Linked DNA regions of Bdellovibrio bacteriovorus. The protein of the gene in region 1 binds, or shares a complex with, the protein of each later gene. Links are inferred from orthologs where the notes say so. Each region holds a gene or a part of one and is shown on either strand. Other genes may lie near its edges. The genes, in order: trxA and trxB.

Evidence for each region.
Region 2: the proteins of trxA (region 1) and trxB are in contact, whole or in part, in a crystal structure (PDB 1F6M), measured with the Escherichia coli proteins. The link is inferred for Bdellovibrio bacteriovorus from one-to-one orthologs.

Annotation. Positions count from the first base shown.
Region 1 is NZ_LUKF01000002.1:28,771-35,086, reverse strand. What follows is about bases 2,199-5,140. They hold trxA (thioredoxin), read left to right. Parts: upstream 2,199-3,477; coding sequence 3,478-3,804; downstream 3,805-5,140. Other genes in these bases: AZI85_RS02970 (iron-containing redox enzyme family protein), read right to left, coding at 4,758-5,140; AZI85_RS02975 (hypothetical protein), read left to right, coding at 4,013-4,684; AZI85_RS02985 (hypothetical protein), read left to right, coding at 2,359-3,405. Outside these bases: AZI85_RS02995 (DNA-processing protein DprA), read left to right, coding at 1-850; LPS export ABC transporter permease LptF, read right to left, coding at 1,023-2,126; more of AZI85_RS02970, read right to left, coding at 5,141-5,402; AZI85_RS02965 (hypothetical protein), read right to left, coding at 5,435-6,109; AZI85_RS02960 (lytic transglycosylase domain-containing protein), read right to left, coding at 6,287-6,316. UniProt on the Escherichia coli protein: Participates in various redox reactions through the reversible oxidation of its active center dithiol to a disulfide and catalyzes dithiol-disulfide exchange reactions.
Region 2 is NZ_LUKF01000019.1:37,105-43,382, reverse strand. The notes cover bases 1,183-4,086. They hold trxB (thioredoxin-disulfide reductase), read left to right. Parts: upstream 1,183-2,114; coding sequence 2,115-3,059; downstream 3,060-4,086. Other genes in these bases: AZI85_RS14850 (lipase chaperone), read left to right, coding at 3,690-4,086; AZI85_RS14855 (response regulator), read left to right, coding at 3,067-3,564; AZI85_RS14865 (2Fe-2S iron-sulfur cluster-binding protein), read right to left, coding at 1,721-2,008; AZI85_RS14870 (hypothetical protein), read right to left, coding at 1,183-1,591. Outside these bases: more of AZI85_RS14870, read right to left, coding at 1-1,182; more of AZI85_RS14850, read left to right, coding at 4,087-4,427; AZI85_RS14845 (S8 family serine peptidase), read left to right, coding at 4,414-6,117; AZI85_RS14840 (hypothetical protein), read right to left, coding at 6,145-6,278.

The DNA.
Region 1 (6,316 bases):
CACGGGGCGCCTGGATGCCGAAACCTTGATGGAGGAGTTAAAGCTTCTTTCGCCAGAGCTCTTTACGGCCTTACAAAAGAATCACACGCTTTTTAAAAATCATTGCGAAGAAACGGTGAAGTTAAAAATGCAGGGTGTGCAGATGGTTTGTTACGGTGAAGCTCTTTATCCTTCTTCTTGTTATTGGATGGAAGAGCCACCATTAACCTTAAGCTTTATCGGATCACCGGCCTGGCTTAACGAGCGCACCTTGGCCGTCGTAGGCAGTCGTGAGCCGACTTTTGAGTCGATGCAGTGGATGGAAAAAGAGTTTGCGCCTTTTTGTGAAAAAGAAAAACCGTGCATAGTGAGTGGAGGCGCGCGCGGTATTGATCAAAAATCTCACTCGACAGCTTTGCGCAAAGACACGACAACGGTCGTCGTTTTGCCATCTGGCTTGGGAAATCTGTACCCTGCAAACTTACAAGAGTGGCTTTCGCCGATTTTAAATCGCGGAGGTTGTTTCGTCAGTGAATACGCCTATGAACAGAAAATGCATAAGCATCTTTTCCATCATCGCAATCGTTTGATCGCGGCACTAGGTCGCGCGACTTTGTTGGTTGAGGCCAAAAAGCGCAGTGGAACACTGATTACGGCGCAACAGTCTTTGCAGTTGGGGCGTCCCGTATGGGTGGTGCCTGGACACCCCTTAGATCCGCACTTTGCGGGGAGCCTGGAATTGTTAGTGGACGGTGCATTGTTAGTCCGCGATGCTCATGATTTATCCATGCACTTTGGCGTAGAAATCGGGAATTCAAAGTTGCCGTCGGCACCGATAGCAGAGCCTGAAAACACCCACCACTACCGGTAGTATGTCGTCTAAGTTGCCAAAATTGTTCAGAAAAAAATGAAATGATCTAAAAAAATCTTTTGCAAGGTCGAGGGAATGCCCCTACCATTTGATTTAAGGGAGGGGCGATGTGGTCAAGGATGACCGTGGTAGTATGGATGCTACTGCATCGCTCTAATTTTCGACCGCAGCCCTAATTCCAATTTCTTCTTAAAGCTTCCATACCTAAAAGAGCAAAAATAAAATTCGGAGCCCAGATCGCCACTGGCACAGGTAAACTTCCTGAGCGCGCCATACCTTCAGCCGCGACGTACAACGTCCAATAAAGAATGATAAGGCCGATACAAAGAATCATTCCCCCGGCTTTCGCCGCACGACGGTTGGTGGTCGTACCAAGCCCCACGCCAATCATCGCAAAGACCACGCACAAAAAAGTAATGGCCAAGCGTTTGTGATATTCCGTGCGCAATGTGCGCTCCAGCTCTTCGTCTTTAAGATCTTCTTTAAGGCGACTGCGAACTTCGTTTAAAGTTAAAGACTGTGGAGATTTCTTTTTCTCTTCGATATTCAAGGGCTCAGAAAATCGGACGTCGTAAGTGTCAAAGCTGATCTTCGTGTGAGTTTTTGCCTGACGATGAATTTCTCCGTCTTTGAGGCGCAAAAGGATGTCGTGGCCAGGACGTTCTTTGTCGGGGACGATCTCGCCCTCTTTAGAAATAATCGTCAAAGGCACATCACCGGTTTTTTCGTCGTAAATAAAGACGTTTTTCAGAAGGCCCTTATCTGAATTCACTTCGTTCGCGTAAACGACCATGTCAAAAAAACCTTCAGAAAAGGTTCCTTCTTTGATCACCGCGCCGGCTTTGGTGTTGGCAAGGCGCGAGTACAAAACTTCAAATTGACGATTCCCCCAGGGGGCAATGTTGAAGGACATTTGAGCAGAGATAGCTCCGACAAAAAGAGATAACACAATCGCTGGCAAAAGCAGGGTTCCCATCGGGAGACCGGATGCTTTCATAGCGACGATTTCAGAGTCTTGGCTTAATCTTCCATACGTTAATAGCACCGAAAACAGAAGAGCCATAGGGAAGAGCACCGGTAAAAGCGAGATCACGACGTAGCCGATAATTTCCGCGATAGTTTTCAGAGTCACACCGTGGACGAGGGCGAATTCGGTCAGACGTAAAACCTGAAACATGAGGATGATCGAAATAAAGACCATCAGTCCTAAAATGAAGCTGGGAAGCATCTCAAAAAAAATGTACTGCGCAGCTTTTTTCCCGTGAAAGATACTCAAAAGCAGTCTCCGTTGTGAAGTCCCATTGTAGTCCGCCGAATTAAAGGAGTCATCGCGTCCATCGTCTAGTACAGTTCTAGGATTAGTTTCTACTGCGTTGCAGCCTCCTCGACGTATTAGCAATACGCCTTCGTCGGTGCGCCTTGTATAAACTAATCCTAGAACTGTACCACTTGAGGCTGTTTGTCTCTGCGATATTGACCCGATCCATTGCATATCCGACAATAGATGTATGAACAAGATTCTTTTGGTGTACGAGGATTACGCAGATCTTATGTCTGTTGAGTCGACTTTGAAAAAAGTGGGCTTTGATGTCATTGGTCTTTCCAGTGAGTATGCCATCGCAGAACAGATGCTCGCATTCAATCCGGATCTTGTTGTTGGAAACGGCAAGGGCGGAAAGGTCAGCTCTTTGGGTGTTGGCAAACGCTTGAAAGAGATGACGCGCTGGCAGGGAAAGTCAGTGCTTATTTTTCCCGCAAACTTCAAACCCAATCCTCAAGAGTTGATCCGCATTCGCGTGGATATGATTCTTGAAGCGCCCGTGGCACCTTTAAGACTTGTCCAAGTGATTGGAAAAATCTTGGGGCATGATGAAGCCGTTCTCTTAGAGCGCTTGAATAAAGCCATGCATGTGGAAAGCCCGCAGAAGACTGGCGGCAGCAGTGTTGTCGGCGGTAAAACCGGGACTGAAAATGAAGCTATTTACGTCAAAGGCGTTGTTCCGGATGCGGCCCCCGAAGGCTCTAGCGATGCCTCTTTGCAGTCAGAAAGAATTCAGGAAGAGTCTCAACAGTTTCCGCTAAGTCCCGAAGAAGAGACAAAAAAATTCTCTTTTAAGTTCGGCGATCGCATGTCGGAAGCCTCCTCTGAAAAGACGTCGGCAAGCAGTGAAGAATCGGCGTTCCCCGATGTCGATCTGAAAGCGTTAGAGCGAGAGCTTTTAGGCGGAGGAGCGCCCGAAGTTGAGCGCGTTGATGTTCTTGATAACACAACGGCGCAAGAAGACAGTGTGGCGGTGTCGGGCTCTGCGGATGTAGATCCTGAAATTCAAGCTAAAGCTAAAGCCGACCTGCAAAAAGCAGAAGAAGGCCTGAAGGACCGTGTCTCTAAATACAGCAATATCGTTGCGGATGTGAAGGTCTCTCCGAAAAGTACGGTGACCCGAGTTGAGGCGCGTCGACGCCAAAGAGAGCTTGCCACTCATTGGGATGGCCAAAATCTGAGCGATCTCGATAAGTTACGCCAAGAGTTTGCCAAAGCGCTGTTTAAAAAGTAATTGCCCCGCGCATACCTTGACGATAGACCTTTTGATGTTCAAATTAGTAAGAGAATATTACGGAGGCCATTCATGGGCACATTTACGAAACCTGTCACTGACAGTTCATTTGAAACAGAAGTACTTAACTCGTCAACTCCCGTCCTAGTAGATTTCTGGGCTGAGTGGTGCGGACCTTGTCGTGCACTAGCTCCAAAGCTTGAAGAAGTCGCACAAGAGTTGGGTCAAAAAGTAAAGATCGTAAAGGTGAACGTTGATGAGAACCCAGGGACTCCAGGTAAATATGGAATCCGCGGGATTCCGGCAATGTTGCTTTTCAAAGGTGGCAGTGAAGTAGGTCAACTTGTTGGCAACCACCCTAAAGATGCGATCTTGGATTTCTTGAACAAGAACGTTTAATTTCCTTTTACAGAGTGAAGTAAACAAAAACCCTGCTTGTAAAAAAGCGGGGTTTTTTTATGTTAAAACCTCGTTAAATTTCCCCTAATGTCCGCAACCATTGCATCTTGGTAAGATTTAACTTGCTGAGCCGTCCAATTGGACAAAAGGCAAAATGCTGGCTATCTTTGAAGTACTCACATAAGGTGAGAGTATGCAGGGGTTAGAAATGTCTATTGAAGTTGTTGAAGTTCGCCAGCAAGATGTGGCTTTACTCGTTGAGAAGTTCAAAGCTGCATCTCAAAAAATCTGTATGATGTTTGCTACTGAAGGAGTCTACAGAAAACCCTATATCGATGGGTTGCCTCATTTCCGAGCATGCTCTTACGAAAAAATGCAAGAGATCGTGACTAGCATCACTTTCTTCAAAGAACTTTGCGAAGAACAAATTGCTGAAGGTTACAAGTTGAAGGACAACTCGAGCTTCGTGTGGAGAGCTTTCCGTAAACTGGACTTCGTTCCGCGCGCAGATGTTTTCAATCACATGACGGATGAAAATCTTGTCGAGATCTATTCGGTGGATAACAAACAGCTTTATCGCAATTTCAAATTCTTTGAATGCTGCTCTTACACTTTGGAAGAACTTTACTCTGTCGAGTGGTGGAATCTTTACGAGCGCAATGCTGCAATGACGATGAAGATTTTCGATCTGGGTGTCAAAGTAGCCACAGGTGAAATTCCTGATAGCTATACTCCTGATATCGAGCCGCATCTTCTAAAAGAAGTGAAAGAAGACGGACAATCATTCATGCAACAAGTGAAGTTGATCAGTCCTTTGAAGCGCAACAGACGTGTTGAAGGTTTGTTGGTGATTGAGACCGCAGAACCCGTTAACAACTAGTTCTTAAGTTTTAATTTAGAAAAGAAAAGGCACCCGATGGGTGCCTTTTTTATTTCAAGCTTATGAAGTCAGCTTAAGCCGCTTTACGCGCTTTCGATTTACATTGCTCTGCCATTCTTTCCACCATGCGAGAGTAAAGAACCGCCGATTGCAGCATGTTCTTCGCGATATAGTCGCAGTCTTTTTCGCTTAATAGCTCTAAGAATTTCTGACCCTCTTCATAGTGATCCTGATCGACGACCGCATGCACTCTTAAGTGCACCGTCGCTTTTTTTCCGTAGTGTTTCTCAAGCACCTCTAAAAGCTGCGGTCCATGAAATTTGGCCGCCCCTTCAAGTAAGAAAGCATACCCGCAGAGCGAAAGTGGATTTTCAAACTCGATCCAATAATACTGCAATTGACGAATCATTTCAGTCTCTGGCAGTTCGGGATACTGTGCAAGTTTACCGCCCATGTTTTCTAAATCCTTTAAAGGCATGAAGTCATGGTTCAGCTCCTCTTGGATGTGATGAAGCATGGCATAGTGGTGATCCCGATCATCCACTGGAAGGCGAGCTGCCGACAGAGCTAAAAATTTTGTCGTGTGGCGAATCAGATAATAAGTCTGCGCTAACCAGTTTTTATAAAACTCTGGATTATCCCACGGGCAGTCCATGATTTTGTCACCCAAGGCTTTGATTTCGCGATCCATGATCGTAGCTAACTGTTTTTTCTCCATACGTCCCTCATTTGGTTTAAGTTGAAAAATAACTAAGCAATTTTTAAATGGCGTTTTTTAACAGGCTGATCACTGATGAGATCAGTGTAGTTGATTTTTGCATTCCAAAGCTCGGTCACCATTTTGGCTAAAAAAGGATCCGAAAGTTCTTTGGTTTCGTGTTTTTTAAGGAACAATAGCTGACACGGGTATTTCCCGCGCATGATTTCTCCCATCGGACGCATACCGAAGCGCTGGGCTTTTTCATGAATTTTATAATCCATGCGGGCGACGGCGAGCAGGCCATCCCATGGTGAGGCCTCAAAAGCTTTCATACTTAAGGCGCTAATGATGTCAGCGACTTTAAAGCCCGGCTTGCTGAGTTGATAGGAGGTGTTCACTCCCAAGTACTCCAGCGACATATAGGTGTGGGCTCCTTCGGCCTGAAACTTTTTAACAAGTTCAGGCGTGAAGGGCTCCATATATCGATGTTCTAAGTGCGAGCTCGCGCGATCGTCGAACACGCTGTACATATGGAAGGCTAAGACCTCGTCCGTTTCCATATCTTTTAGGCAGGTGATGACCTCATTGCGATAGAAGTCATCCGTGTGCAAAGACTCAAAGATTCCGTCATAAACTTGTTTCCAAGTTTCATATACCTGATTGGTGAGTTTCGCTGTTTCGTCAGTCAAGATGCGCGGGTTGAACAGATAGTACTGATACTTCATGAAATTCCCCCAAAATGTGCAGATAGAAACTTTTCGGGAGATCCTAATTTTCTTTGAAGAGTGAATTTGATACGTACTTAAATTTAATGTTTCCGTACTTAATTGGTGCGTATGAAAAATGGAAATTTTCAAAAAGTATTAGGAGAGAAAACCGCTTTTCTCTCCTAAGTTAGAACATTAGTTGGATGCGACAACCATGTTTGCGCT
Region 2 (6,278 bases), on another replicon or contig:
CGAGAAGGCTGACGTAGTATCCGCCGTCAGGTGCTTCGATAAGTTTTGCTTCCTCTATGAATTCGAAACTTCCGCCATAGTAACTAAAGTGTCCTTGCACGCCAAAAGCAGTGTCTACAACGCCGTTACGCTGTTTTGATATAAACGCCGCCCGTCCCCGAAACATAGTTCCCAAGATGTAGAGATCATCGTCTTTTTTTAGGGACTGTTTGATCTCTTCATTGGAAGGTATGAGGACGCTCGGTCTTAATAGACCCGAAGAGGCAAAAGCATTATCCGGACTTCCATTGGGCAAAAGTTTTAACATAAACATGCTGGAGGAGGTGTCTGCGCTAAAGCTATTGCCGTAAAGATAGATGTTGTTTGACCCATCGACAAACAGGTCGGAAGCTACTTTTGTGATGGCCGTATTTTCTAATTTCATATCGTCGCGAAACACGATTCCGCCTGTTCCAAATGCGGGATCAAATGTTCCATTTGAAAGAATTTTGCCGACGCGTAAATACATATAGTCGGCATCAGTGTCGCTTCCGACGACAATAAGATTTTCGTCAGTCGTGAGGGCAATGTGATCTGTATAGCCAAAATCGTTGCCTAAGTTTAAAGCTCCGGCGGTACCAAAAGAATTGTCTTTGGTGCCGTCGCTGTTAAAGGCAATAACGTATTTTCCGAAAGTGCCACGTCCCAAACCATAAATTCTGCTATCGTCCGCTTTGAGAGTAACGGCATAAAATCTGTCAAAGTTTGCTGTATTAAAAAAATCCGTTAAGATTCCATCTCCCGCAAAAGAAATATCCAAAGTGCCATTTACGTTGTAGCGCACGATCGAATAATAGTTCTTTCCACTGTAGTTAGCGCCGCCGACACAGATTAATTTTTGATCGCTTTGCAGTGTACAGTCTTGAAGGTCGTCACCGGATGAAGAGCTTATATCTGTTTGAACCAGTCCGCCTGATCCGTAACTGGTGTCTACGGTGCCGTCAGTCAGATATCGAGCTATCAAGAAATCCCTAGGACTGGAGTTCGTTTCACCAGCGATGTAAATCCGTTCTGACGAATCAACACCAATCCAACGTGGTGTCATACTTGACGGAGTCAGCGCCAACTTTAATATTTCTCCGTTATTAAAATTTGCGATGCGGACACCTTGATTATCAAGTTTTTGAAGGGCAACGGATGTCGAGTTGGTCGCGGAATCGTAATAGTAGCCCACTTGAAGAATGTGGTTCCGTGAAGAATTCAAAGTTGAAGAGACGGATCGAAAGAAACTTGTTTCGATCTGTGAGGCGCCGGAGGCAAGGGCAGCGGAGGCACCTTGCGTAGTCATTTTTTGTACATAAGAGTTGTCGATAGTGCTGGTGAAAACAAATTGCCCGTCGTTAGCAAAAAGAAGTTGTTGGGCGTTCGCGCGGCTTTCGGGATAATTGGCTCGCACATTAAATGAAGATGTCGCAGGGATAGTCGGAGAAATCACTGGTGGAGTCATCGAAGGCGAAGTTTGGGACGCCAAGCGAAGCATTTGGGCGTCTAAGGTACAGCCAGCCGTGATGAAGCCAAAGATGACAAAAACTAAAAGGTTCCAATTAGTCATAACCCTCCGAGAAGTCTTATGAATCCATCGGAGCATTTGCTCTGGGCCTAAATGAAAAACGGTAGATGAAGGCGGGTTTTTATGAAAGCTGCGTCTTGCTCTGATACGGCTGTTGTATGAAAACTGGAATTACCAATAAGTTGCGTCAATTGTGACGTCGCCAATCACTTGAGTTTGGCAGCTAATGCGAACATCTTTTGGCAGATCTTTAGACTCCCTTAAGAAGGCCTCCGTTTCGTTTTCCGGGGTCAAATTCTCTTTGCCTTCAACAATGATGATCTTGCACTTGGCGCAAACACCATCACCATCGCAACTTGAAGCGACGGGGAGGCCGGCTTCAAGAAGAGATTTCATCAGGTTTGCCCCCGAAGGAACCTCAAAGGCAGGACGATTTTTTTTAAACGAAATCAAAGGCATGGCTCATTGTAGCTGACGCAGTCCAAAACGTGCAAAGAAGTAATGAAAACAACCCTGTTTGTGGTAGCCTAGGGGCGTAAATTGGTCCCTATTTTGTGAGGTTTCTATGACTCAAGATACTAAAGTTGAAAATGTGATTATCATCGGCTCAGGCCCTGCAGGTTTGACAGCAGCTGTTTACACATCTCGTGCGAATTTAGAACCGTTAATGATCGAAGGCGAAGAAGCCGGTGGTCAGTTAATGACGACAACAGAAGTTGAAAACTTCCCTGGCTTTGAGCATGGAATCACGGGACCTGATCTCATCACGGTGATGAGAAAACAAGCCGAAAGATTTGGAACTCGTTTCATCACTCGCAATGTGACGAAAGTGGATTTCTCGCAACGTCCGTTCAAAGTTTGGATTGGTGACAAACTTCATTTGGCAAAATCAATCATCATCTCTACCGGCGCAAGTGCGAAGTACCTGGGTCTTCCTTCAGAAAGACAGTATTCAAACCGTGGTGTGTCCGCTTGTGCGACTTGTGACGGAGCTTTCTTCCGTAACCAAGAAATTGGTGTTGTTGGCGGTGGTGACACCGCGATGGAAGAAGCGACTTTCCTCACTCGTTTTGCTTCTAAAGTTTATGTGATCCATAGACGTGATCACTTCCGTGCTTCCAAAATCATGGCTGAGCGTGTGATGAAAAATCCAAAGATTGAAGTTCTTTGGAACACGGAAGTCACCGAAGTTATGGGCGATGGCAAAAGCATGACAAGCGCTAAGATCAGAGACGTCAACACGGGTGAAGTGAAGGATCTAGGTATTACGGGTCTATTCCTAGCCATTGGCCATAAGCCAAATACAGACCTTTTCAAAGGTATGTTGGATATGAATGAGACAGGGTATTTGATTACTCAGCCGAACACGACCTATACTAATATTCCAGGTGTCTTTGCGGCCGGAGACGTGCAAGATCACGTATACCGCCAAGCCATCACGGCAGCCGGTACAGGCTGTATGGCAGCTATTGATGCTGAAAGATGGTTAGAAGCTCAAGGTTCTCACTAAGGAATGTATGAAGGATAAAAGAATCAACACGAAGGATTTAGTCGACAAAATCGAGAAGATGACGAAGGCGCGCATCGCGAGCCAGGACGTTGTCTCTTTAGATCAATTTCGTGAGGCGAAGAAGAAACTTGATCCCAAAGTGATCTTAGTTATCGAAGATGATGAGACCATGCGTTTGGCGATGAAGAGAATTCTAGAAACTGAAGGTTACGTGACGAAGCTTGCCGCTGATGCCACGGAACTTTCTACGGCCTTGGATGATCATCCGGTTGATTTGATTTTGATGGATGTGGGTCTTCCATGGGTGAACGGTTTTGAACTGGCCCAGCTTCTGAAGGACCATCGCGATCTTAAAAAGATTCCGTTGGTTTTCGTTTCTGGCAAAGCCACCGAAGACGACATGAAAAAAGCTTTCGAAATCGGCGCTGATGACTACATCAAAAAGCCTTTCGACGTCGAAAAGCTAAAGAAAACTGTTCAGACACTTCTTAAATTGAACGAGTAGTTCAGGGGCCTTAGACAAAGGTATTGTCTCAGTCCGAGACCCTAAGGCCAGCTCCACAATTTCTCAATAGTCCTAGCGGAAAATAATGAGCATCCTGTTAGTAAACAAGCTAAAATAGGAAGCTCATGGCACGTCGGTTATCCATAGTCATTTTCTTGATCGTATTAGGGGGAGCGGCTCTTTATTTTTGGAATAAAGGGGCTTCTTCGTCAGTAATAACTGCAAACACCGAAGCTTCTACCACTTTATCATCTGCAAAGGACCATGAGTCCACCTCCACTGCCACCGTGGCAGTAGAGTCTTCTGAAAAAACTCAAACCACTGAAATTGCTTCCAATCAAGAACCAGCGCAGATGGTGCCGCGATCTCGTCGCTTACCCAAGTCAGAGCGGGATTCTATTAAGCTGAATACACAAAATGCAGAGTTTTCCGAATCGCCGCTTTTTGCTGATAGTGATTGGAAAATCTGGAATGGCGTAAGAGCCGTCCCTAAAAATGCGGGACCACCTTCCGCAGTCGTTGTCGGCGAAATGACGGGTTTTTATTTAGTTAAAGAGGAAGCGGCGGATCCGAGTGCTTTTTCCGCGTCTCAGCCGATCGTGGTTTATGATGCTCGATTGGGAATTGCGGGTGTCGTCACGGGAACTTTTTCGGTGGTCCTTAAAGAAGGAGTTTCGCCACAGGTTCTTACGCAAAACTTGGGACTGAAAGTTTTAAATTCGTTTCCGGATATTCGTACTTATTACGTGACGTCTCCTCAAGAGCCTTTTGACTTAAAAGTCGTCCAAGATATTTTAAAAAATGATCCCTCTTTAGAATCTTCAGAAATGGAAATTTTAAGTAGAACTTATGAAAAGAATTAGTCCTCGCTTCCGCATTTTAGTTTCTGTTTTAGCGGTGAGCTGTCTCACGGGGCTGTTCTTTACGAATTGTGCGGAAAGTACTTTCACTGCTGTTGAGCCGGATAAAACCGGTGCCGATCCATTATTAGAACTGGCTTGGCATATCAATAATACCGCTCAGAAAGTTTTTTCGACGACTGCGGGTGAAGTCGGAAACGATTTAAATCTTCTGCAGACTTGGTCGAGCGGATACTCTGGAAAAGGTCTTTCAATTTTAGTTTCTGACGATGGTGTTGAAGACACTCACGAAGATCTAAAGAAGAATTTTCTTTACGGCGTTTCTAAAGATTATACTTTGGCATCACCTTGGACAGCGAGTGCTGCTGCACCGAAAGTTGCTAACGATAACCATGGTACGGCTGTTTCTGGTTTGATTGCGGCTGTTGCCTCCAATGGTGTGGGCACTAAGGGTGTCGCTTTCGGGGCGGGGATTGCTTCAGCGAATTTTCTTTCTGAAGCGGCAGGATATTCTGACGCGATATTAGTCAGTCAGGCCGAGGGAAACTTTGACCTTTTCAATATGAGTTGGGGTTCTTCGCAAAATAATTTGTCGACTGTTTCATCTAATTTTCAGGCGCAGTTAAAATCAAAAGCGATCAATGGTCGCTCGGGAAAAGGCTCCTTAATTGTCAAAGCGGCCGGGAACGATTTTTTTGTGAAATGCCGTGGCTCTAGCACCGAGTATTGCGTTGGAAATGCGAACTTTGATTCTGATAATAGCACTCCTTATACACTTTTAGCGGGCGCTTTGAATGCGGAAGGATATGCAGCAAGCTATTCTTCGCCGGGCTCTAACATTTGGGTGTCTTCGTTTGGTGGAGAGTTCGGTGATGATTCTCCAGCCATGGTGACAACAGATCGTATGGGATGTAGCAAAGGATTTTCTGCTTCGAATGTTACTAGTGACGTGGCCTTTGAAAAAGGAGCCAACGGCAACTCAGCGTGCAGCTATTCCGTCACGTTTAACGGAACTTCGGCGGCGACTCCGGTTCTTACGGGTGCCATTGCACTGATCTTAGAAGCCAATCCCAATCTGACTTGGAGAGACGTGAAATACATTCTCGCCAAAACAGCCGTCCCAGTAAATTATGTGACAACGGGAACGGTGCCTCACCCTATGGATACGACGCCAGCAGGTTATGCCTGGGAGCAGCCTTGGATTCAGAATGGGGCCGGATTTAAGTTTCATAACTGGTACGGGTTTGGAAAAGTCGACGTAGACGCGGCCGTAAGTTTAGCGCGAAACTATACTTCTCCTTTTGGTGCTTTTACGGAAACAAATTGGTCAGATACTTCAGGTGGAATTTCTGTAGGTATCCCGGACAATGCTGCGGCCGGTGGCTCTAGTGTGATCATCGTGAACACTCCGAATATTAAAATTGAATCGGTGCAAATCCGGGTGTGGGTCACTCACGCGAATATTTCTGAACTGGCGCTTGAGTTAATTTCGCCGTCAGGAAAGAAAAGTATCATCGTCAATGCACGAAACTCTTTAACAGGTCTTGCTAATTATACCGGACAAACTTTCCTGACCAACGCCTTCTATCAAGAAACGACTCAAGGAGCTTGGACTCTGAAAGTCGTCGATGCGAAATCGGGCAACTCGGGAACGCTCACTCAATGGAGCATTAATTTCACCGGAAGCTACTAAAAGAAAAGGCACCTTCCGGTGCCTTTTTTAATTCCCCACAAACATCGAACTTATACAATTTGTTTGCAGACTTGTTCCAGTGAAGGGCACGGTCCCAACGCGAGTCAAAGTCTTCGTCGTTGAATCATAAGTGAATTTTTCAATCACGTTCGCTAAAGATG